One region of the [Ruminococcus] lactaris ATCC 29176 genome, then DNA from elsewhere that is predicted to be linked to it. Evidence: predicted binding sites of a transcription regulator. Region 1 holds the regulator's gene; the other holds the start of a gene.

Evidence for each region. Region 1 encodes NrdR, which represses ribonucleotide reductase genes. Its sites were predicted from a motif close to CACAANATNTTGTG; they were not measured.
Region 2: a site for NrdR is predicted at 4,054-4,067, ahead of nrdD (anaerobic ribonucleoside-triphosphate reductase). Genes of this name have one in related genera too.

Annotation. Positions count from the first base shown of each region.
Region 1 is NZ_CP102292.1:344,253-356,000, reverse strand. It holds gene NQ541_RS01700 (toll/interleukin-1 receptor domain-containing protein) at 1-1,239, opposite strand, end outside; gene NQ541_RS01695 (helix-turn-helix domain-containing protein) at 1,291-1,503, opposite strand; tRNA gene NQ541_RS01690 (tRNA-Gln) at 1,725-1,796, shown strand; tRNA gene NQ541_RS01685 (tRNA-Pro) at 1,831-1,904, shown strand; gene dapF (diaminopimelate epimerase) at 2,113-2,946, opposite strand; gene NQ541_RS01675 (ANTAR domain-containing response regulator) at 3,009-3,557, opposite strand; gene NQ541_RS01670 (glutamine synthetase family protein) at 3,649-4,983, opposite strand; gene NQ541_RS01665 (TIGR03943 family putative permease subunit) at 5,168-6,115, opposite strand; gene NQ541_RS01660 (CobW family GTP-binding protein) at 6,146-7,312, opposite strand; gene NQ541_RS01655 (exodeoxyribonuclease III) at 7,408-8,160, opposite strand; gene truA (tRNA pseudouridine(38-40) synthase TruA) at 8,162-8,920, opposite strand; gene nrdR (transcriptional regulator NrdR) at 8,990-9,439, opposite strand; gene NQ541_RS01640 (YlmC/YmxH family sporulation protein) at 9,549-9,803, opposite strand; gene NQ541_RS13080 (hypothetical protein) at 9,913-10,095, opposite strand; gene NQ541_RS01630 (DUF3783 domain-containing protein) at 10,136-10,510, shown strand; gene NQ541_RS01625 (DUF975 family protein) at 10,577-11,748, shown strand, end outside.
Region 2 is NZ_CP102292.1:830,082-841,829, forward strand. It holds gene NQ541_RS03850 (DUF3793 family protein) at 143-751, shown strand; gene NQ541_RS03855 (flavodoxin) at 753-1,184, shown strand; gene NQ541_RS03860 (ZIP family metal transporter) at 1,349-2,131, shown strand; glycine riboswitch at 2,264-2,401, shown strand; gene NQ541_RS03865 (alanine/glycine:cation symporter family protein) at 2,404-3,816, shown strand; gene nrdD (anaerobic ribonucleoside-triphosphate reductase) at 4,115-6,274, shown strand; gene nrdG (anaerobic ribonucleoside-triphosphate reductase activating protein) at 6,369-6,911, shown strand; gene NQ541_RS03880 (bile acid:sodium symporter family protein) at 6,964-7,923, shown strand; T-box leader at 8,170-8,401, shown strand; gene leuS (leucine--tRNA ligase) at 8,501-10,933, shown strand; gene NQ541_RS03890 (hypothetical protein) at 10,960-11,181, shown strand; gene NQ541_RS12920 (histidine phosphatase family protein) at 11,246-11,748, shown strand, end outside.

The DNA of each region.
Region 1 (11,748 bases):
CGATACAGTGCAGCATGCCCCGTCCCGATCCCGTTCGGACAAGAAATCTTCTTCGGCGTCATTTTTCATCTCTCTTATCAGTTGCTGCTTTTTCCAGTCAATATAAAAAATGCCTTTCTTTGTAATCAATACTGCCTTCTCGTCTTTTACAGGAAGAATCTTCCGAAATCCATTCGTCTCTTTTGTCTCCCATTCACCCGGAGCAATCTTCCAGATACAGCTTCCATCCTCTACATTCAGCACATAGGCATTGCCAAGCTGATCCACACAGAAATAAGTTTGTCCGTCCTCACTCAGCATTCCCGAACTCTGTGACTGTGAAGAATAAGTATTTCCACTCATTTCATATTTATACAACGGTTTGTAATTGAGGTGCTCCTCATGCTCGTAAGAATGCAGTGCTTCATTCAATGCATACATCTGCTCTTCTGCTACCGGTTCATCTGAATCGGAGTCTTCAGGCACAACTGCAAGTGCTGTCAGCAGGGCATTTTCTCTGTCTCCTCCATCTAAAAGATCGGTTGAAATCTGTGAAAGATATCTGGCCTGATTTCTTCTGGATTCCTGATAACGTTCATTGATCTTTGCGGACTGGTGAAATGCATATATCGTAAAAACCACTGCCACACCGGCAACACCACCCAGAACCGCCATCATTCTGTGAAGTGCATATTCCCTGTGCCGCTGTCGCAATGTATCATAAGTACACCCCAGCATCTTTGCCAGAATCCTGAGGCTTTCCTGCTCGATCTTCTTTTTGATCTCACTCTTATCTTTCCCCCTGATATCTGCAGCCATCGGTTCAATTTTGACCTTTACCGTCTGCTCCGTTCCATCTTCCGATTCTACCTTTCTTTCTTCATAACAGAGAACTTCCGGAAATACTTTCTCCGGTTCTCCCTCTAACAAAACGGTCAGAACCTGCTCTTTGCTATGACTTTTCAGGAATGTCTCCACTTCTCTTTGAACCCACTCTGATTTGATCGAATTGGGGGAACACATCAGGATCAAAAATTCTGACTGATCCAGTGCTTCCTGAATATTACTGGCAAGGTTAAAAGAAATCGGCATTTCCTCCCGATCCCGAAATACTCTTTCAATCTTCTTTTTTCCCGAACTCTGCTGTATTCTTTTGGGAATATGATAATGTTCTAATGTCTTATGAAGCTGTTCTGCCGCAAAAGCATCCTTTTCATTATGACTATAGCTGATAAACGCGTCATATGTATACTTCTTCATAAATATCTCCCTTCAGATATGCCCATATCTTTTATAGCCCGTCAGCCATTGCTACTCTTCAATGTCTTCTTTTCCAAGCTTTTTGATCAGTTCTTCATACTTTAACTGATATGCAATCAGACGCGGGATGTATTCCGGCGGTGTCCTTTTTCCTTTTTCCCAGTCCTCTACTGTCCGTACCGGAATCCCCAGATGATCCGAAAATGCCTTTCTCGTCATTCCGGTCTTATCTCTCAATCCTTTAATAATCTCTGCTGCCTCCATATCCTATGCCTCCCTTTTCTTTTAAGAATATCATATTCCCCCACTAAATGTAAAACCCTGTGCTATTTCCTTTGAATAATTTTCTGAATTTTCTGATTTTTAAGCTTTTTTCTCCAAAAATTCTAACGTGATTTTTTCAAAAAAGGGGTTGCATTTTTCTGATAGTCTGATATAATAACCTTGTTGCGTCGGACAAGACAAGACGAAATAAACTAAGATGATGCGGAATGGTGTAATTGGCAGCACAGCAGACTCTGACTCTGTTAGTAGGGGTTCAAGTCCCTTTTCCGTAGCTGGGAATTTGCAGTTGCAAGTTCCCTATTTTATCGGAGTGTGGCTCAGCTTGGTAGAGCGCTACGTTCGGGACGTAGAGGTCGCAGGTTCGAATCCTGTCACTCCGATGTCAAAGGATTACAGATTTCTGTAGTCCTTTTTCTTTGCTCCGAAACATTCAGCAGATTTCTCCCGTCCCTATGACAAATTTTTAATCCATCTTTTTCGTCTGCCTGGTAAATCTCATCTCATACGAGCCTGCAGGGGTATGTGCAACAAAAAGAAGTATCTTTCAGAACTTTTTGCATCCTGAAAGATACTTCTCTTTTTCTCTTTTTATTCTTCCCATACTCCGTCAAAAACTACTTTCGCCGGACCAGTCATAAAGACTTTATTTTTCTCACGATCCCACTCAATTTCCAGATCTCCTCCGAGAAGCTTTACTGTAACTTTCTCTTCTGTCAACCCGTTCAGAATACAGGCAACGGCTGTTGCACAGGCTCCGGTTCCGCATGCCAGTGTCTCTCCTGATCCGCGTTCCCACACCCGCATCTCTACAGTATTCCGATCAAGTACTTTTACAAACTCTGTATTCACGCGGTTTGGAAATCTTTCATGCTTTTCAAATAATGGACCAATTTTTTCAATCGGAAGATTCTTCACATCATCCACATACACGATCGCATGCGGATTTCCCATGGAAATGCAGGTCATCCGGTACTCTGTCCCGTCCACAACGATCGGCTCATCTACTGCACGTTCTCCTTCCGCTACCACAGGGATCTCTGCCGGTGTGAGAATCGGACTTCCCATATCAACCTTTACTTTTGCGACCTTTCCATTTTCTATGAAAAACTGTAGATATTTAATCCCGGCAAGCGTCTCTACGGAAATTGCCTCCTTATCTGTCAGCCCATAATCATACATATATTTTCCAACACAACGGATTCCATTTCCACACATCTCTCCGCGTGAACCATCCGCATTATACATTTCCATCTCACAATCTGCCACTTTCGATGGGTTGATCAGGATCAGACCATCCGATCCGACCCCGAAATGGCGGTCACTGATCCTGACCGCCAGTGCTGATGGATCTTCTATCTTTTCTTTAAAGCAATTTACATATACATAATCATTTCCCAGTCCCTGCATTTTTGTAAATTTCATCTTTTTCTCCATTCCGCTGCCTGTTGCAGCCTTTTAAGTATCTTTTCAGTTTAAGACGTATCCTACTCATTCAGGATCGTCAGGATCATCTGTGCAGTCTCCGTCAGATTGGTTCCACTGTCCATACTGCTTTTCTGCAAGTACCGGTGTGCTTCATCCTCAGACATATTATTTCGTTCCATCAGTAATGCTTTCGCCTGGTCAACCAGCTTCTTTTCTGCATCATTTCTTTTCCGGCTTCTTTCTTTCCGCTTCTTTCTTTCTCTTTCCTGTGACTGCTGAAGCATTTCCACTGTACTGACAAGATCGTAGACCTTGATCGGCAGTGGCAGTCCCACAACACCCTCCGGCAGTTCATCCATCCATTTTGATGGGGGTGCGACCAGAAGCATATCAAATGAAAACGGCAGTGCTTCCCTTAGTTCCGTATATTGCATATCCTGAAGATGATATCCACATACCACGATTCCATCGCTCCAGTTATCCACATATTGCAGAACTTTTGCACCGGTCAGACAAACCGCAGATACTTCCATCCCCGCACGTACAAGTACATTACGGATATTTACTGCGTTATCTCTTCTCGGAAATACCACAATAATATGGCTCATATCTGCTCACCTCCAGTTGCCTTTTTGATCCTCTCTTCACACCATCTTAAAAATTGACATTCAAAGTTCAATTTCCTGCGTTGTATCTGTCCTACAGTCTGTGGAGATAATGTGCGATCTCCCAGTCAGTCACCTGCATACAGTACTCCTTATATTCTTTCTTGTTGGCCTTGATGATCTTCTTAGCCAGTTCTCCCCCCAATACATCGATCAGAAACTGATCTTTCTCCAGTTCCGCCGTGGCATCCCCAAGATTTCTCGGGAGTTCTTCCACATGAAGTTCATCTCTTCTTTCCTGCGTCATCTTCTGGATATTCTCATCTATATTCGCAGGAGGCATAATTTTATTCTTAATTCCGTCAAGTCCTGCTTTCAGAAGAACTGCCAGTGCCAGATACGGATTTGCCGTTGCATCCGGACTTCGCAGCTCCAGCCTGGATTTTCTTTCTTTATCTGCCGATACACGAATCAATGGTCCTCTTGTCTTTGCCGACCATCCCATATATACCGGTGCTTCATATCCCGGCACAAAACGCTTGTAAGAATTTACTGTCGGATTTGTGATACACGTGATCGCCTTCATATGCTTCATCAGACCACCGATAAAATAGTATCCTTCTTCACTCAGACCATTTACGTCCTCCGCATTATAGAGGACATTCATTCCATCTCTTCCATAAAGGGAAAGATTGATATGCATTCCCGAACCGTAGGTCTCACTCTTTGGCTTTGGCATAAACGTAGCATGCAGTCCATGTCTTTTTGCAATGGTCTTAACCACCATCTTAAATGTCATCAGATTATCTGCCGTAACCATCGCCTCATCATAATGAAAGTCTATTTCATGCTGAGCCGGTGCGATCTCATGGTGAGAAGAAATGATCTCAAATCCCATTTCCGCCAGTGTAAGGATCATATCTCTCCTTGCATTTTCTCCCAGATCCAATGGCCCGATATCAAAATATCCGCCTTTTTCATGAGTAACTGTTGTCGGCAGTCCATCTTCATCTGTATGAAACAGAAAGAACTCACACTCCGGTCCGACATTCATGGAATATCCCATCTCTTCCGCTTCGGCAACTGCTTTCCGCAGAACATAACGTGGATCCCCTTCATACGGAGTTCCATCTTTACGATAGACATCACAGATCAGTCTTGCTACTTTTCCCTGCTGCGGCCGCCACGGGAAAATCTCAAAGGTACTCAGATCCGGATACAGATACATATCGCAATCCTCTTCTCCTTCGATTCCCTCCAGCGACGACACATCAAACATACATTTATTATTCAGTGCTTTTTCAAGCTGTCCTACTGTTACAGCCATATTCTTCAACGTTCCAAAAATATCTGTAAACTGCAGACGGATAAAGGCAACATCTTCTTCCTCCACAATACGGATGATGTCTTCCCTTGTATAGTTATGCATATAACAACCTCCTTTTTCATACCGTTTCCAGTTTTTTCATCCTAATACAGAAAATCTGCCATCAGCAGCTCCCCACGCACTCCGGTATATATTGATAAAGGGCGATCTCCACCCATACTGGAAACGCCCTTGTCTCTGTGCCTTATTATATCGGCTTGATTTTCTCTTGTCAATCAACCTTTTTCTAGTTAAAATATACCATTTCTTCGATCGGTTCTGCCGGTTCAATATTCTCCGCATCCAATACCGGACCCTCGCCTCTGTATACAGAGAGATTTTTAAAGCTGACTTTTGCTCTTACTTTTACCCAGTCACCCGGTTTCAGCTTTGGTGCGTATGGACTTCTGCAGACATAACCAAGGAAAGAGGTATCATCTGCACAACAGGTCATTGCTGTACGTCCCGGAAGAAATACCTTTGACGGAAAAGCCCGTGGCTTCATCACCTTTGCCACAAACTCTACTACTTTTCCCTTATACCGGTCTGGATTTTCCATCATATCCACATACCAGATTCCATAGTCTTCCCTGCGGATCTCAATCACCGGAGCATTTAAATCATACGGAACCTCATCCTCAAAAATATTGTCGACTTCTCCGTTCTCATCTTCAAAAATAACTTCTGCCTGTGGGCTGACCACCTTGACACTTCTTCTGTATCCCGCCAGCGGACCTCTGTCCTCACAGCGGTTAAAAAGAACCAGTTCCGCCCCTTTTACCATTTCAACAAATAATGGCTTCAGATTTGTAAGGTACATCTGAAAAGTACTTGCATCAACCGTTGCGATCTTCTGTTCGATCTTCCAGCCTGCCGGAAGTGCCAGTTTCTCAAAATCACTGACCGGCCACATACCATTGTATTCAACTACAACTCTCTCCGGTTTATGCTTCCGGTTCATCTCCTCAAGCCATGCTTCTGTCAGGTCCTCTTTATCTTCCACTTTTTCGATCACAACACCATACTTCAGCATTTCCTTTGGATCATACTCTTCCTCTCCTTCCTCACAGAGGATCAGAAGCGTCTTCCCCTGGATCTGAAAATAATCCTGCTCCAACGTAAATGTCAGAAACTGGGTCTTTCCGCTGTCCAGGAATCCTGTCATCAGATATACCATAACATCCGATTGTCTCATTTTTCTTTCTCACTTTCTTTTTCTTTCAGACTATTTCACCTGAAATAATTCCGCCAGTTTGTCTTCTTTAATCTCTGCACCGATCACACAGATACGTCCTGTATATTCAGGTGCTCCGGTTCTTACTTCATGCTCACCCGGAACCATGTCGAAATAGATCCATTCTCCATCAGCACCTGCAACCATACCTTTTGCACGAAGGATATTGCCATAAGATCCATCTTCCTCCAGGGTCTTGAGGATATTTCCGATCTCTTCTTTTGTATAAGTACGGATTGTCTCTTTTCCCCAACTTGTAAATACATCATCGGCATGATGGTGTCCCTCATGATCGTGATGGTGGTGTCCACAGCCGCAGCCACATTCATGATCATGGTCGTGATGATGTTCATGCTCTTCATGATCATGGTCGTGATGATGCTCATGCTCCTCATGGTCATGGTCGTGATGATGCTCATGCTCCTCGTGGTCATGGTCGTGATGATGCTCATGCTCCCCGTGGTCATGGTCATGATGATGCTCATGCTCCTCGTGGTCATGGTCGTGATGATGTTCATGGGCTTCGTGAGCAACTTCTGCAAGCAGTTCTTCTTCCAGAGACTTGCTGGATTCCATTGCCTCCAAAATCTTTTCACCCGGGAGCTGCTCGATCGGTGTTGTGATGATCGGAGCTTTTTCATTTAACTCTCTCAGCAGAGCAACACTTTCCTGAATCTTCTCCGGCTTTGCCTTATCTGTACGGCTTAAGATCACTGCTCCTGCATACTCGATCTGATTACTGAAAAATTCGCCAAAATTTTTGCGGTAGATCTTGCACTTTGTCACATCTACCACGGTGGTAAAGCTGTTCAGCTCCGCATCAATCTCATCCTGCACATCCTGCACTGCCTTGATAACATCCGACAGTTTTCCGACACCGGAAGGCTCGATCAGAATACGGTCAGGGTGATACGTGTCTACTACCTCATGAAGAGACTTTCCAAAATCTCCTACCAGTGAACAGCAAATACAACCTGAGTTCATCTCACGGATCTCGATTCCCGCCTCTTTCAGGAATCCACCGTCGATTCCAATCTCTCCGAACTCATTCTCGATCAATACAACCTGCTCTCCCTTAAAACCTTCTGAAAGAAGCTTTTTGATCAATGTCGTCTTACCGGCTCCAAGAAAACCGGAAATAATATCTATTTTTGTCATTTTAAAGACCTCCTATCTTACTGCCTTTTTCTATCTTATCTCTTTTCTTTCCTCTCTGTCAATTCAGATCCATTCCCTCCGGACAGTAACCGTATTTATTTCAGATCCAGCTCGATCGGACAATGATCTGATCCCATTACTTCTGTCAGAATCTTTGCATCTGCCAATCTGTCCTTCAGGCATTCTGACACGCAGAAATAGTCAATCCGCCAGCCTGCATTCTTCGCTCTTGCACTGAACCGGTACGACCACCATGAATAAATCCCCTCCTGATCGGGATAAAAATACCGGAAAGTATCAATGAAACCTGCATCAAGAAGCTCTGTGAACTTTCCACGCTCTTCATCTGTAAATCCTGCATTTTTCCGGTTTGTCTTCGGATTTTTAAGGTCGATCTCTTTATGTGCAACATTCAGATCACCGGTTACGATCACCGGCTTCTTTTTCTCCAGCTTCTTAAGATATGCACGGAAATCATCTTCCCATTTCATCCTGTAATCCAGTCTTGCAAGCTCACTTTGGGAATTTGGTGTATAAACTGTCACAAAATAGAAATCCTCAAACTCACAGGTGATCACGCGTCCCTCCTGGTCATGCTCTTCAATCCCCAGTCCATAGGATACCGATAATGGTTCTTTTTTGGTAAATACTGCTGTTCCGGAATAGCCTTTCTTCACAGCATAATTCCAGTACTGATGATACCTTTCCAGTTCCAGATTCAACTGTCCTTCCTGCATCTTCGTCTCCTGAATACAGAAAATATCCGCATCTGCCTCATGAAAGAAATCCAGGAATCCTTTCTGAACGCATGCCCGGATACCATTTACATTCCACGATATTAGCTTCAATCTATTCCTCCTTCCAGGACTTCTCCTTATAATAGACTTCGTCAAGGAATAATCCTCTTGCCGGAGCCAGAAATCCAACCTTTGTTCTATCCTTTGCCTCTAAAGCTATCGTCACGCTTTCGATCCTGCGTGTCCCCATTCCAACTTCGAGCAAAGTTCCTGTCAGAATCCTTACCATATGATAAAGAAATCCCGTTCCCTCATATTGGATGTTGATCCTGCCACCTTGTCCGCCAACCATTATAGCATAAATTGTCCGCTTTGTGGACGTTTCATCTTTTTTATCCGTATAAGCTGCAAACTCATGCGTGCCGGTCAAAAGTTCCGCTGCCTGCTGCATCGCTGCAATATCAAGTTTCTTCGGGAAATGATACGTGTAACGCCGGTCAAATACATCCGGCTTTTCATCAGTATCAATCTGATACACATACCTTTTTCCTACAGCACTCTTTCTCGCATGAAACCCATTTTTTTCAAGTCCGGCTTCTCTGATCCGGATATCCGGAGGCAGCAGCTTATTTACCTTCTCTGTGAAAAATCCGTCCTCCGCTTTCCCGTGAAGCACCACACTGGCTGTCTGTCCGCGGGCATGCACGCCTGCATCCGTCCTTCCTGATCCATTTACTTCCACCGCATATCCGGCTGCCTTTGAAATACAGGATTCCAAAATCCCCTGAATGGTCATCTCTGTATTGGCCTGTCTCTGCCATCCCTGGTATGCTGTCCCATCATAAGCGATCACCAGCCTGTACGTCCGCATTTTTTCATCTCCTCTTTCAAAAAGAAAACCGGTCATACTTCCGCTTCAGGTATAACCGGTTTGTTCTTCCTATTTTAAAAACTTTTTCAGCTCATCCATAAATGTATTTGCATCTTTAAACTCTCTGTATACTGATGCGAACCTCACATATGCCACCGGATCAAGATCTTTTAACTTATCCATAACAATCTCTCCAATCTCACTGCTCGGGATCTCTTTTTCTTCCCGGTTAAAGATCTCCAGCTCGATCGCCTCGATCGTCTTCTGGATCTGATCTGCAGGAACAGGACGCTTATAACACGCACTCAGCACACCATTCTCAATCTTTGACCGTTGATACTGCTCCCGGTTGTTGTCCTTCTTGATCACGATCAGAGGAATCGTCTCTACTTTTTCATAAGTTGTAAAACGTTTCCCGCACTCGTCACAGGAACGCCTTCTGCGAATCGAACTCTTATCCTCTGCCGGTCTGGAATCGATCACTCTTGTATCAGGGTTTCCACAATATGGACATCTCATTCGTCTGTTCCGCCTTTCCGCATATACAATCCACCACACACTCCCTGCGGCATTTATTTTCAATCCGTCTGTGAAACGAATTTGTTTCCGTCCTCATTATACACAATGTCTAGTATTTTTGCAAAAACTTTTCTTCTTTTATTTCCACTAATACTGCATCCGGTCCGATTTTTTTTACACAACTGTACGGAATCACATATTCACAGTCCGTTCCGAAAAATCCGCAAAATTTTCCCGGTCCCGGTACAACAATCGATTCAATCTTCCCGGAACAGGTATCAAGCTCCAGGTCCACAACACAGCCCAACTGCTTTCCTGTACAGATATTAACTACTTCTTTTTCCCGCATTTCACAAAATCTCATCGTTCTCTCCCCGTACCGGAATCTTACAACTATTTTATTCCGGCATCGGACAGATCGTGACATTTCTGTATTTCTTTTTTTCGGTACATATATTACAATGATGTCAGGGTCAAAAGGTCTGAAACCACATGTGCTTGCACACTGGTGGTAGAATGACCTTGAGACCCGCCCCGATATGAGCATAAAAGTGGGGCGTAATCGCCATGATATGCGAATAGCGGGTAGGATTGTGGGAGTGCGTAGCACGAAACAATCCGTTGGCATCATTGTTGGGGGCTTTTGATCCCAACATCTTACAATAGATTCATCATGATCCTAAAGGAGAGTTTGTTATGAATGAAACTTTACTGCTGTTCCATGCACCTTCCAGGCCCGAGCTTTTGAAGATCCAGCGTGCCTTGCTTCCGTTGCATATCCGGCTGCGTTGCATCTCACAGAAAGACTATCTGCAACCGCTCGGATTTCTCGCCGGAATGAAAAATTTTTCCCCCACCACTGAGGTTTATGACGGAGAAGAACTTTCTGCCCCACTGTTCCTTTTCTGCTTTTTTCAGAATAACCGACTTGATCAGGCACTTGCTGCCCTCAGACGCTGCGGTGCTGGTCCATTTCCTTATAAAGCGATCCTCACACCAACAAATTGTGAATGGAATGCTCTCACCTGCTTCAACGAAGTAAAGAAAGAACATGAGCAGATGCATAAATAGACATTGAAAAGTTTACCATGCTCAACTATAATGATGATACCATCAGAGAGACGGGAGAAAAGTACTATGTGGAAAAGAAAAGAATTAAAAAAGAATGCTCGCAGATCGATCCGACAAAATTACTGGCGTATGGTATCCGTCTGCTTTCTTATCGCTCTTCTCACAGCTTCCTATCCCCTGGCAACCGCTTTTCTGGGAGTGCATCCGTTATCTCATATTGACACGATTTCCAATCTGCATCAGACTTTTGAGACCGAAACTACATCGCAGATCCTGGAAGAGACTGCCACAAGGCTTTTTCATAATACTGACATTGAGAATCTATATCAAAATCCTTCTGCTACTTATACCAATCTTCTTGTGGATCTGTATGCAGACAGTACCTCTACTTTTTTTGCAGTCCTGAAGATCTTCAATACTTTCTTGGATGAACATTTCGACTTTATCGTCTTCATCCTTGGAATCAGTGCGATCCTGGCTTTTCTCTATCGCATTTTTGTAAATAATATTCTGATCATCGGCGAGAAACGTTTCTTTTTAGAATCGAAAAATTATAAAGATACCCGGATTTCCAAAATCTTTTTTCTTTATAAGCTACATTATATCCGCAGGCCTGCTTTTACCATGTTCTTCCGCAGTCTCTACCAGTTTCTGTGGAATTTTACAGTCATCGGTGGAATCTACAAGCATTATGAGTATTGGATGATTCCATATATCCTGGCAGAAAATCCCAGGATCAGTAAAAAAAATGCTTTCTTCCTTTCCCGCCAGCTCAGCAATCATAATAAGAAAAAGCTTTTACTGCTGGATCTGTCTTTTCTGGGATGGAAGATGCTCTCCCTGCTCAGTCTGGGACTTGTCGATTTCTTATATGTGAACCCTTATATGGCAACCTGCAAAGCTGAATTATATCTGACACTCCGCAGAAATTATGTGCTTTCACGTTCTCCCGGCTATGAATACCTGGATGATTCCTATCTGGAACATATTCCTTCCGAAGATGAGCTTCTGATCAGTAAGGCACTTTATGATGACTCGGAAGGTCCTTATACACAGACCTCTTATTTTGCACCTGACCAGTATCCGGTTTTCCTTTTTTCTGTACAGCCGCCATTTTCTGCTGTAAGATCACCGGTCAACCCGGTTCGTAAATACGATCTCTGGTCCTGCATTTTTCTTTTTCATGCTTTTTCTATTTTTGGATGGATCGTAGAGAACCTGATACATCTTTTAAAGAC
Region 2 (11,748 bases), 490 kb from region 1:
AAAAGAGATAAAAATTTAAAAAAAATTATGCGGAATGACTATAAACAAATGAGAAAAGTTCTCAAAATATATATTGAAAATCATTCTCAAGTATGATATCATAACATTGATTGAAAATCATTCTCAAAACCAAGGAGGAATCATGCCAACCGAAGTAATATCCTACTATCTGAAAAATGAAGACCGGCTTGTAAGGCTTGGATTTCAGGTCGCATTGCAGTGTGCCCCGGTGCTGAAGGGAATAAAAATTTCCTGCCTTATTTCTATGGATGCAAGACTCCGTCCGGGATTACCGGAGATACTGATGGGGACAGATGTAAAATATCACTGCCTGTCCTGTTCGCAAGGAAAATGCCTTGTCCTTTTTTATCGACCTGACGAACTGGAACAGTATTTAAAGAAAGCAGATGTCAGTCAGCTTGCACAGGAATATGGATATAAGAAAGAGCCGGCAGAAAAAATGCTGGAGCGGCTTTCACAGAGAGTGAAAGATTTTTCAGAAAAAGGAATGGGATTCCCTCATGAGATTGGGATGTTTCTCGGATATCCGGTAGCAGATATCCGAGGCTTCATTGAAAATGAGGGCAGAAAATATCTGATGATCGGATATTGGAAGGTATACAGTAACCTGTCGCAGGCAAGAATGATCTTCAAGGAATACGACCGTGCAAAAGAATGTGCGGTCCAGGAATATCTGACAGGGAAAAGTATCCGGGAGATTTCGATGAAAAAGAAAGATGGAGGAAGATAAGATGAGTATATCAGTTGTATATTGGAGCGGAACAGGAAATACCCAGGCTATGGCTGAAGCAGTGGCTGAGGGAATCAAAGCAGCAGGTCAGGAGGCAGAACTTCTGGAAGTTGGAAATGCTGATGCAGCAACGGTTGCAGCAGGAAATGCATTCGCACTGGGCTGCCCGTCCATGGGTTCAGAGCAGTTGGAAGAAGCTGAGATGGAGCCGTTTATTGAGGAGATCGAGTCACTGGTATCAGGAAAGACAATCCTCTTGTTCGGTTCTTATGGCTGGGGCGATGGAGAATGGATGCGTGACTGGGCAGAACGCATGAAAAATGCCGGAGCAGTATTACTGCGTGAGGAAGGCATTATCACAAATGATGCACCGGAAGATGACATGCTGGAGGAACTGAAAGCGGCAGGTCAGGAGCTTGCACAGAAAGCGTAAAACAAAGCAGAAAGTCAAAATTCTCCCTGCTGCATAGTATAATTATGGGTAGGATTGTGGGAGTGCGTAGCACGGAGCAATCCGTAGGCATCAAAGTCGGGGGGGCTTTTGCCCCCGACATCTAATTATTAGAAAAGGTCTGTTAATGAAGGGAGAATGAGAAGATGAATCGAATGATTTTAGCGGGAATTTTAATACCATTTGCCGGGACGACATTAGGCTCGGCGATGGTATTTTTTATGCGGAAAGAGATGAATGAAAAAGTGCAGAAACTGTTGCTTGGATTTGCATCAGGAGTTATGATCGCGGCATCAGTATGGTCGCTTCTGATTCCGGCGATCGAGATGGCAGAGCAGGAGAAGACGATTGCGTGGATTCCGGCATCAGTGGGGTTCCTTCTGGGGATGGGATTTTTGCTGCTCCTGGATACCATCACACCGCATCTACATTTTACAGAAGATGAGCCGGAAGGAATCCCATCTCATCTAAAAAAAACGACCATGCTTGTCCTTGCCGTCACGTTGCATAATATTCCCGAGGGAATGGCGGTCGGAGTGACTTTTGCAGGAGTTCTGACGGAAAATACAACGATGTCGATGACGGGAGCATTTGCCCTGGCGATCGGTATTGCAATTCAGAATTTTCCGGAAGGGGCAATCATTTCCATGCCACTGCAAAGTCAGGAAATCTCAAAAACCAGAGCATTTGTATACGGGACACTTTCCGGGATCGTGGAACCGGTCGGAGCATTTTTGACGATTTTGCTGACGGGGCTGGTTGTACCGCTTCTTCCCTATCTGCTGTCATTTGCAGCAGGGGCGATGATCTATGTTGTGGTAGAAGAACTGATTCCAGAAGCACAGTCGGGGGAACACTCCAATATCAGTACGATCGGGGTGGCAGCCGGATTTGTCCTGATGATGATCCTGGATGTGGCACTGGGATAAAAATACAGTGAAATGAAACTGATGAGTGACGATTAGAAAGAATTATAAGAAAAATGTCCAAAGATATTCTGAAAATATTGCAATAGTCAGAATATCGTGCTAAACTGTACTTTGTTGTGCTAAAGCACAAAAGAGAAATACTCAGGAGAGTCTCTTTAAAAAGAGCGCCGAAGGTGTAAGCAGTGCTGCTACTTTGAAAAAAGAAGTTCCCGGCAGGGGCGGGAGGGCAGGAACTGCGAGTCTCTCAGGCAAAAGGATGGAGGAATAAAGGAATGTTTGCACAAATCAACGAACTCATCAAAGTAATTGATGATGCCGTGTGGGGTCTGCCATTGATCTGCCTCATCATGGTAACAGGTATCTTATTAACAGTCAGGCTTGGCGGAGTTCAGGTCCGGCATCTCGGAAAAGCTTTCAAATTTATGTTTCAGGATGAAGAAGACGGACATGGAGAAGTGACCAGTTTTGGAGCACTTTGTACTGCATTGTCTGCGACCATCGGAACGGGAAATATCGCAGGTGTTGCGACTGCGATCGCAGCAGGTGGCCCGGGAGCATTATTCTGGATGGTTGTTGCCGCATTTTTCGGAATGGCGACAAAGTATTCAGAAGGTCTTCTTGCAATCAAATACCGCACGATCGATCAAGACGGTCATGTTCTGGGTGGACCTTTCTATTATATTGAAAATGGAATGGGAAAGAAATGGAAATGGCTTGCCAAGATCTTTGCATTTTTCGGAGCAGGTGTAGGTCTGTTCGGAATCGGAACATTTACCCAGGTGAACAGTATTGCATCAGCGGTAAAGAATTTCTTTGATCCGGATATGGCACATACGGTAACTGTATTGGGAAATGATTATTCCATCGCAACTGTGATCGCAGGAATCCTGCTGACAGTTTTTGTAGGACTGGTTGTTATTGGTGGTATTAAGAGAATTTCAAAAGTTTCGGAAGTTGTAGTACCGTTTATGGCGGTTTTATATGTGGTACTCTGTCTGATTATTGTATTTACAAATATCAAGGCAGTGCCGGGAGCATTTGCTGAAATTATCAGCAGTGCATTTAACGGAAGTGCGTTGGCAGGCGGAGTTATGGGAAGTATGATCGTAGCCATGCAGAAAGGTGTGGCAAGAGGAATCTTTTCCAATGAATCCGGTCTTGGTAGTGCCCCGATCGCAGCCGCAGCAGCAAGAACAAAAGATCCGGTTCGTCAGGGACTCGTTTCAATGACGGGAACATTTATTGATACGATTGTAATCTGTACGATGACAGGACTTTCTATCGTAATCGCAGGATCATGGCTTGATCCAAAGCTGGAAGGTGTTGCAATTACAATGGATGCATTCCAGAAGGGACTGCCGTTCCCGGGATTCATTGCTACTTTTTCACTGATGTTATGTCTGGTATTCTTTGCATTTACAACGATCCTCGGATGGGATTATTATGGAGAGCGGTGTGTGGAATATCTGTTCAACCGCAATAAAGCAGTGGTAAAAGGATACCGCTGGCTGTATATTCTGGCAGTATTTATCGGACCATATATGACAGTTGCTGCAGTATGGAATATCGCAGATATCTTTAATGCATTGATGGCATTTCCGAACCTGATCGCATTGCTTGCATTAAGTGGTGTGGTTGTAAAGGAAACGAAAGAATTTCATGCAAAGCATAAAGGATCTTATTAATGATCAGAGTCTTAAATAGACATACAGTCTGAATTATCAGACAGTTTAAAAAATAATGAGATATACCCCCTGAGCAATTTTAAGAAGAATGCAGTCTGACCCGTTGAAAAGACGGGGACAGGCTGCTTTTTTTGTAAAATATGAAAAAATGGTTGACTTTTAAGAAGACTGATAATTATCATGGGAAACAGAGGATATTCCGAAAATACACTATCGTGTGTTTTTCCCATTGCATTATACTATATTTTGTATTAGAATAGATTTCAGACAATATCTTGAAAGTGAGGAGACTGGTGGGATGAAGATTATCAAAAGGAACGGGTCAGAGGAAGTATTCGATATAAATAAGATCATTAAGGCTGTAAAAAAGGCAGATATAAATTCGGAAGAGAGAAGCTTAAGTGATGGTCAGATCGAGGATATTGCCGAGTATGTTGAATTTAAATGCAATAAGCTGAACCGTGCAGTATCGGTAGAAGAGATCCAGGATATGGTAGAGAACCAGATCATGGCGACAGGAGCTTTTGAACTGGCAAAGAGCTATGTCAGATACCGTTATAAGAGATCTCTTGTCCGTAAAGCCAATACGACGGATAACAGGATCCTTTCTTTGATCGAGTATAATAATGAGGATGTAAAGCAGGAAAATTCCAATAAGAACCCTGCAGTGAACAGTGTGCAGAGGGATTATATGGCAGGTGAGGTGAGCCGTGACCTGACAACCAGGATGCTGTTGCCGGAGGATATCGTGGAAGCCGACAGACAGGGAATCATCCATTTCCATGATTCAGACTACTATGCACAGCATATGCATAACTGTGATCTGGTCAATCTGGAAGATATGCTTCAGAACGGAACTGTGATCAGCGGAACGATGATCGAGAAGCCGCACAGTTTCTCTACAGCATGTAATATCGCGACGCAGATCATTGCACAGGTTGCAAGTAATCAGTATGGTGGACAGAGCATTTCCCTGGCACATCTTGCTCCGTTTGTCCAGGTATCGAGGAATAAGATCCGGACAGAAGTGCTGGAAGAGATGAAGCTGGTCGGAACAGAGTACCCGGATGATATTCTGAATGAGATCGTGGAGAGACGTCTGAAAAAAGAGATCACGAAGGGAGTTCAGACGATTGAGTATCAGGTCATCACTCTGATGACGACGAACGGACAGGCTCCGTTCCTGACAGTCTTTATGTATCTGAATGAGGCAAAGAGTGAGTCAGAAAAGCGGGATCTTGCGATGATCATAGAAGAGACTCTGCGTCAGCGTTATCAGGGGGTTAAGAATGAGGCAGGAGTGTGGGTAACTCCGGCATTCCCGAAGCTGATCTATGTACTTGAAGATGATAATATCGAAGAAGGAAGTGAATATTTCTATCTGACAGAGCTGGCTGCAAAGTGTACTGCAAAGCGTCTTGTACCGGATTATATTTCTGAGAAGAAGATGAAAGAATTAAAAGAAGGCAATTGTTTCCCGGTTATGGGATGCCGGAGCTGCTTAAGTCCGTGGAAGGATGAGAATGGAAACTATCAGTTCTACGGCAGGTTTAATCAGGGCGTTGTAACGATCAACCTGGTGGATGTAGCACTTTCTTCCGGAGGCGATATGAATAAATTCTGGAAGATCTTTGATGAGCGGCTGGAGCTGTGCTATCGTGCGTTGATGTGCAGACATAACCGTCTGAAGGGAACGCTTTCCGATGCAGCCCCGATCCTGTGGCAGTTTGGAGCTTTGGCCCGTCTGAAAAAAGGTGAGCCGATCGACAAGCTTTTGTATGGTGGATATTCAACAATTTCGCTTGGATATGCAGGGCTTTATGAGTGCGTGAAGTATATGACAGGAAAGTCTCATACAGATCCTGAGGCAACTCCTTTTGCACTGGATGTCATGAAGCATATGAATGAAGCTTGTAATAAATGGAAAGAGGAGACGAACATTGCATTCAGTATTTACGGATCTCCGATTGAAAGTACGACCTACAAGTTTGCAAAATGTCTTCAGAAGAGATTTGGAGTGATTCCGGGAATTACGGACAAGAGTTATATTACGAACAGTTATCATGTATTTGTCGGAGAAGAGATCGACGCTTTTGCAAAACTGAAGTTTGAATCCCAGTTCCAGGCTCTTTCAACAGGCGGAGCAATCAGTTATGTGGAAGTACCGGATATGAAAGATAATATTCCGGCTGTGCTTCAGGTAATCCGGTTTATTTATGAGAATATCATGTATGCAGAATTGAATACGAAGAGTGATTATTGTCAGGAGTGTGGATTTGATGGAGAGATCCAGGTTGTGACAGACGAGGAAGGAAAGCTCGTGTGGGAATGTCCTCATTGTGGCAACCGGAACCAGGATACGCTGAATGTTGCAAGACGTACCTGCGGATATATCGGAACTCAGTTCTGGAATCAGGGAAGAACCCAGGAAATCAAGGAGCGAGTTCTTCATCTGTAGAAGCAGGATAAAAGTATTGAGGTTGAACAAGGGAGATGTCCGGGTCTGTGCAGACAGATCCGGACATTTTCTCGTATAAAAGGCAGGAAAGAACATGAGGTATGGAGAAATAAAGAAGTGCGATATAGCCAATGGAGAAGGTGTCAGGGTTTCTCTTTTTGTTTCAGGCTGTACGCATCATTGTAAAGGCTGCTTCAATGAGGCAACGTGGGATTTTGATTATGGGAAAGAATTTACTCAGGAGACAGAGGAGGAGATCCTGAAGGCACTTGAACCGGAGTATGTGAACGGACTGTCAGTGCTGGGAGGAGAGCCATTTGAACCGCAGAATCAGAGAGTGCTTGTTCCGTTTCTGAAAAAGGTGAAAGAACGTTACCCCGGGAAGACAATCTGGTGCTATACGGGATATCTTTTTGACCGGGAACTCTGCAAAAAAAGCAGGGCAAGGTGCGAAGTGACGGATGAGATGCTGGCACTGCTGGATGTTCTTGTAGACGGACGTTTTGTGGAAGAAAAAAAGAATATCATGCTGTTGTTCCGTGGCTCATCCAACCAACGTCTGATTGATGTAAAAAAAAGTCTGGAACAGGGAAGTGTTGCAGAGTGGAACCCAACGATAAAAAGAGGAATTGACTGAAAAATAGAAGAAAAGTAAAAAAATAAAAGAAGGATAAAAGAAAGGCAGAAAGATGATATTAAAGAGAGCAAATGCATGGATTGAAAAATGGATCGCTTTTGTGACGCCAACTTGTCTTCTTCTGGGCGTTCTTTTCCCGGAGATTGCCGGCAGGGGTGTTGCCTATGTGCCGGTTGTCTTTGCATTTATGACATTTACGGGAGCGTTGAAATCTTCTTTTAAGGATATCGGGGCAGTCCTGAGAAAGCCGCTGCCGCTTCTGCTGATCCTGGCAGTTCTGCATGTGGTCATGCCGTGTGCCGCATGGAGCGTAGGAGAGATGTTCTTTGCAGGAAATCGGGAGCTGATCACAGGAATGGTTCTTGAATTTTCTGTACCGGCTGCCGTGGTTGGAATGATGTGGGTGTCAATCTATAAAGGGGACAGTTCCATTACGCTCTCTCTGTTGGTAATTGATACGGTCCTTGCACCATTGATCATTCCGCTGACGTTAAAGATTCTTGTAGGTGCCAGGGTAAAGATGAATCCGGAAGAAATGATGAAAGATCTGGTCTTTATGATCGCACTGCCGGCACTTCTGGCAATGTGCTTAAACCAGTTCAGTTGTGGAAAAGTGAAAGAAAAATGGCCGGGAAAGCTGGCATTCTGGTCAAAGCTGTGCCTGATATACTGTGTGATCTGTAATTCATCGAAAGTAGCACCTTATGTAAGACATATGAACCTGCAGAGAGTATTTGTGGCAGTCTGTATCATGATCCTTGCAGCGGCAGGATATGCCATCGGATGGGGAATCTCTGTTCTGTTAAAGCAGGATGAGAAAACCCGGATTTCTATGATCTATGGATCAGGAATGAGAAATATCAGTGCGGGGGCGGTGATCGCAGCAGCTTATTTTCCCGGAGAAGTAATGTTTCCGGTAATGATCGGTACATTATTTCAGCAGGTACTGGCGGCGTGTTATGGAAGTCTGATCAAGAGGCTCAGGAATAGAGAGAAAGGTTGCAAAAAATAAGACTTGACTTATTTTAACATACTACATATAATAAATCATGTTGAGGTGAAAGCCTCCAATTTTGGCTAACTTTGATACCTATGGATTGTTCGGTGCTACGCACTCCCATAATCCATCCCACTATTCGCATATCTCAGGATTACAATTCCATTTTATGCTCAGATTGGGACGGGTTCAAAGGTCTTTTATCCACTTATGAGCAGGCTCATATGGATTCATACCTTTTCACCCTAGTATCAGTATATTGCAAAAGCGAAGAAGAGGACTAGTAGGAAGATCCGTCTGATTTCAGAGAGCTGCCGGGTGGTGAGAGGCAGTATCATGGATTCTGAACTGACCTTGGAGTTCTTCTGCTGAACCGGGATGATCCAGGACAGGCAGAAGCGGGAGTTCCCGTTACAGAATCTGATGAGTGCATCTGCCGGATGGCGGATGAATAAGAGTGGTACCACGGAACTAAAGCCTTTTCGTCTCTTGATTTTGTGAGAAGAAAAGGCTTTCTTTATACCAAAGTATGCAGGAGAAACTGCCGGTGGCAGGTTGTCTGTATGTAATAATGAAAGAGAGGAAGAAGTACATGGGTACAAAGATTGTATACAACCATAAATCGATTGAAAAAAAATGGCGTGAAAAGTGGGAAGAGAAGCCGGTAAATCCAAGAGTGGATGAGAATGGCAATAAAAAGCAGAAATATTACTGCCTGGATATGTTTCCGTATCCGTCAGGAAATGGTCTGCATGTAGGACATTGGAGAGGGTATGTTATTTCTGATGTGTGGAGTCGTTATAAATTGCAGCAGGGTTACTACATCGTTCATCCGATGGGATGGGATGCATTCGGACTTCCTGCAGAGAACTATGCAATCAAAATGGGAGTTCACCCGGCTAAGTCTACAGCGGCCAATGTTGCCAATATCAAGAGACAGATCAATGATATTGCAGCACTGTATGACTGGGATATGGAAGTAAATACAACAGATCCTGAATTTTATAAATGGACACAGTGGATCTTTGTAAAGATGTTCAAAGAGGGTCTGGCATATGAAAAGGAATTTCCGATCAACTGGTGTCCTTCCTGTAAGACAGGACTTGCAAATGAAGAGGTTGTCAATGGTAAATGCGAGCGTTGTGGTGCAGAGGTTACAAAGAAGAACCTTCGTCAGTGGATGCTCCGTATTACCAAGTATGCAGACCGTCTGTTGAATGACCTTGACAAGCTTGACTGGCCGGAGAAGGTTAAGAAGATGCAGGCTGACTGGATTGGTAAATCCTACGGTGCAGAGGTAGATTTCCCGGTAGAGGGAAGAGATGAGAAGATCACGGTTTATACAACAAGACCGGACACACTGCATGGAGCAACTTTTATGGTACTTGCACCGGAGCATGAACTTGCAGCTTCCCTTGCAACACCGGAGACAAAAGAAGCAGTAGAGAAATATATTTATGATGCTTCTATGAAGTCTAATGTTGACCGTATGCAGGATAAAGAAAAGACAGGTGTCTTCACCGGAAGTTATGCGATCAACCCGTTAAATGGTAAAAAGACTCCGATCTGGCTGTCTGATTATGTACTGGCAGATTATGGTACAGGAGCGATCATGTGTGTACCGGCACATGATGACCGTGACTTTGAGTTCGCAACAAAGTTCAATATCCCGATCATCCAGGTTATTGCAAAAGACGGTAAAGAGATCGAGAATATGACAGAAGCTTATACAGAGGCTGCAGGAACCATGATCAATTCCGGTGACTGGAATGGTATGGAATCTTCTGTCCTGAAGAAAGAAGCCCCACATATTATTGAAAAAATGGGAATTGGACGTGCAACAGTCAACTACAAACTGCGTGACTGGGTATTCTCCCGTCAGCGTTACTGGGGTGAGCCGATCCCGATCGTTCACTGCCCGAAGTGTGGAAATGTTCCGGTACCGGAAGAAGAACTTCCGCTTCGTCTGCCGGAGGTAGAATCTTATGAGCCGACAGGAACAGGTGAGTCACCGCTTGCTGCAATTGACGAGTGGGTAAACTGCAAGTGTCCGGTATGTGGAAGTGATGCAAAGAGAGAGACAAATACCATGCCGCAGTGGGCAGGATCATCCTGGTATTTCCTGCGTTATGTAGACAACCATAATTCAGAGGCACTGGTTTCCAAAGAGAAAGCAGACGAGATGCTTCCGGTTGATATGTATATCGGTGGTGTAGAGCATGCAGTACTTCATCTTCTGTACTCAAGATTCTACACGAAATTCCTGTACGATATCGGTGCGATTGATTTTGATGAGCCGTTCCACAAGTTGTTCAATCAGGGAATGATCACCGGAAAGAACGGAATCAAGATGAGTAAATCCAAGGGAAATGTCGTATCACCGGATGATCTTGTACGTGATTACGGATGCGATTCCCTGAGAATGTATGAACTCTTTGTAGGACCACCGGAGCTGGATGCTGAGTGGGATGACCGTGGAATTGACGGTGTAAACCGTTTCCTGAAACGCCTGTGGAATATGTTAATGGAAAGCAAAGAGAAAGACATTCAGCCGACAAAAGAGATGATCAAGCTCCGTCACAGAATGGTATATGATATCACAACAAGACTGGAAAGCTTCAGCCTGAATACAGTTATTTCCGGATTCATGGAGTATAACAACAAGTTCATCGAAGTTGCCAAGAAGGAAGGCGGAATCGATAAAGAGACACTGGAGACGATCGCAGTACTTCTTTCCCCGTTTGCACCGCATTTCGCAGAAGAGATGTGGGAACAGTTAGGTCATGTAGATACTGTATTTAAAGCAGGCTGGCCAAAATACGATGAAAATGAGATGAAAGATGACGAGATCAAGATCCCGGTACAGATCAATGGCAAGACAAAGGCTGTCATTGAGATCCCGGCAGATATCTCCAAGGATGATGCAATCGCAGCAGGTAGAGAAGCGATCGCAGATAAGCTGACAGGAAATGTGATCAAGGAAATCTATGTGCCGAAGAAGATTATTAATATTGTCATGAAGTAGAGTTTTTGCAAATAAAAGAATGAATAATGGTACAGGTAATCTTTTGTTATCTGTACCATTGTTGTTTCTACAGAGAACGAATCGGAAAAGAGATTAAAAATACGGAGAATGGTTCGCCGTATTGTTTCTTTGGGGTCTTTGTTGATATTACGGAACAAAAAGAACATACAGAACTGGAAAAAGCAAGGGATGAGGCTCTGAGAAAGGCAGAAAATGCACTGAATGCGATTAATATGATTCCGGAATGAATGCACATATCTCAAAACCGATGGACCTGAATGCAATCAAAAAAATGGTGAGGATGGTGAAAGTATGAAGACGATTTTTTTAATGAGGCATGGAGAAACTTTATTTAATGTTATGGATGTGAATCAGGGACAGTGCGATTCACCGCTGACAGAGAACGGAATCAATCAGGCACTGGCAGCAAAAGAGTGGTTTAAGAATCAGAAAATCCATTTTGATTCTGTATACAGTTCTACAGCGGAGCGTGCATGTGATACAGCATGGCTGGTTTCCGGGATGCCTTATGAAAGAAAAAAAGGATTGAAAGAGATTTTCCTTGGAACAAAAGAAGCCTCACCGAACAGTGAAAATCCGGAATATCCTTATGGAGATTATTTTGTCCAGTTTGGTGGGGAAGATTTGGATGCTTTTACAGACCGTATTTATGGGGCTGTCAGAGAAATTGCAAGGGAAGATACCGGAGAAACAATTCTGATTGTGACGCATGGAATGGCAATGCGACGTTTCCTCAGGGCAGTTGGTTACCGGCAGGAAGGAACAGGCTTTATCGGAAATTGTGGGATTGTGCA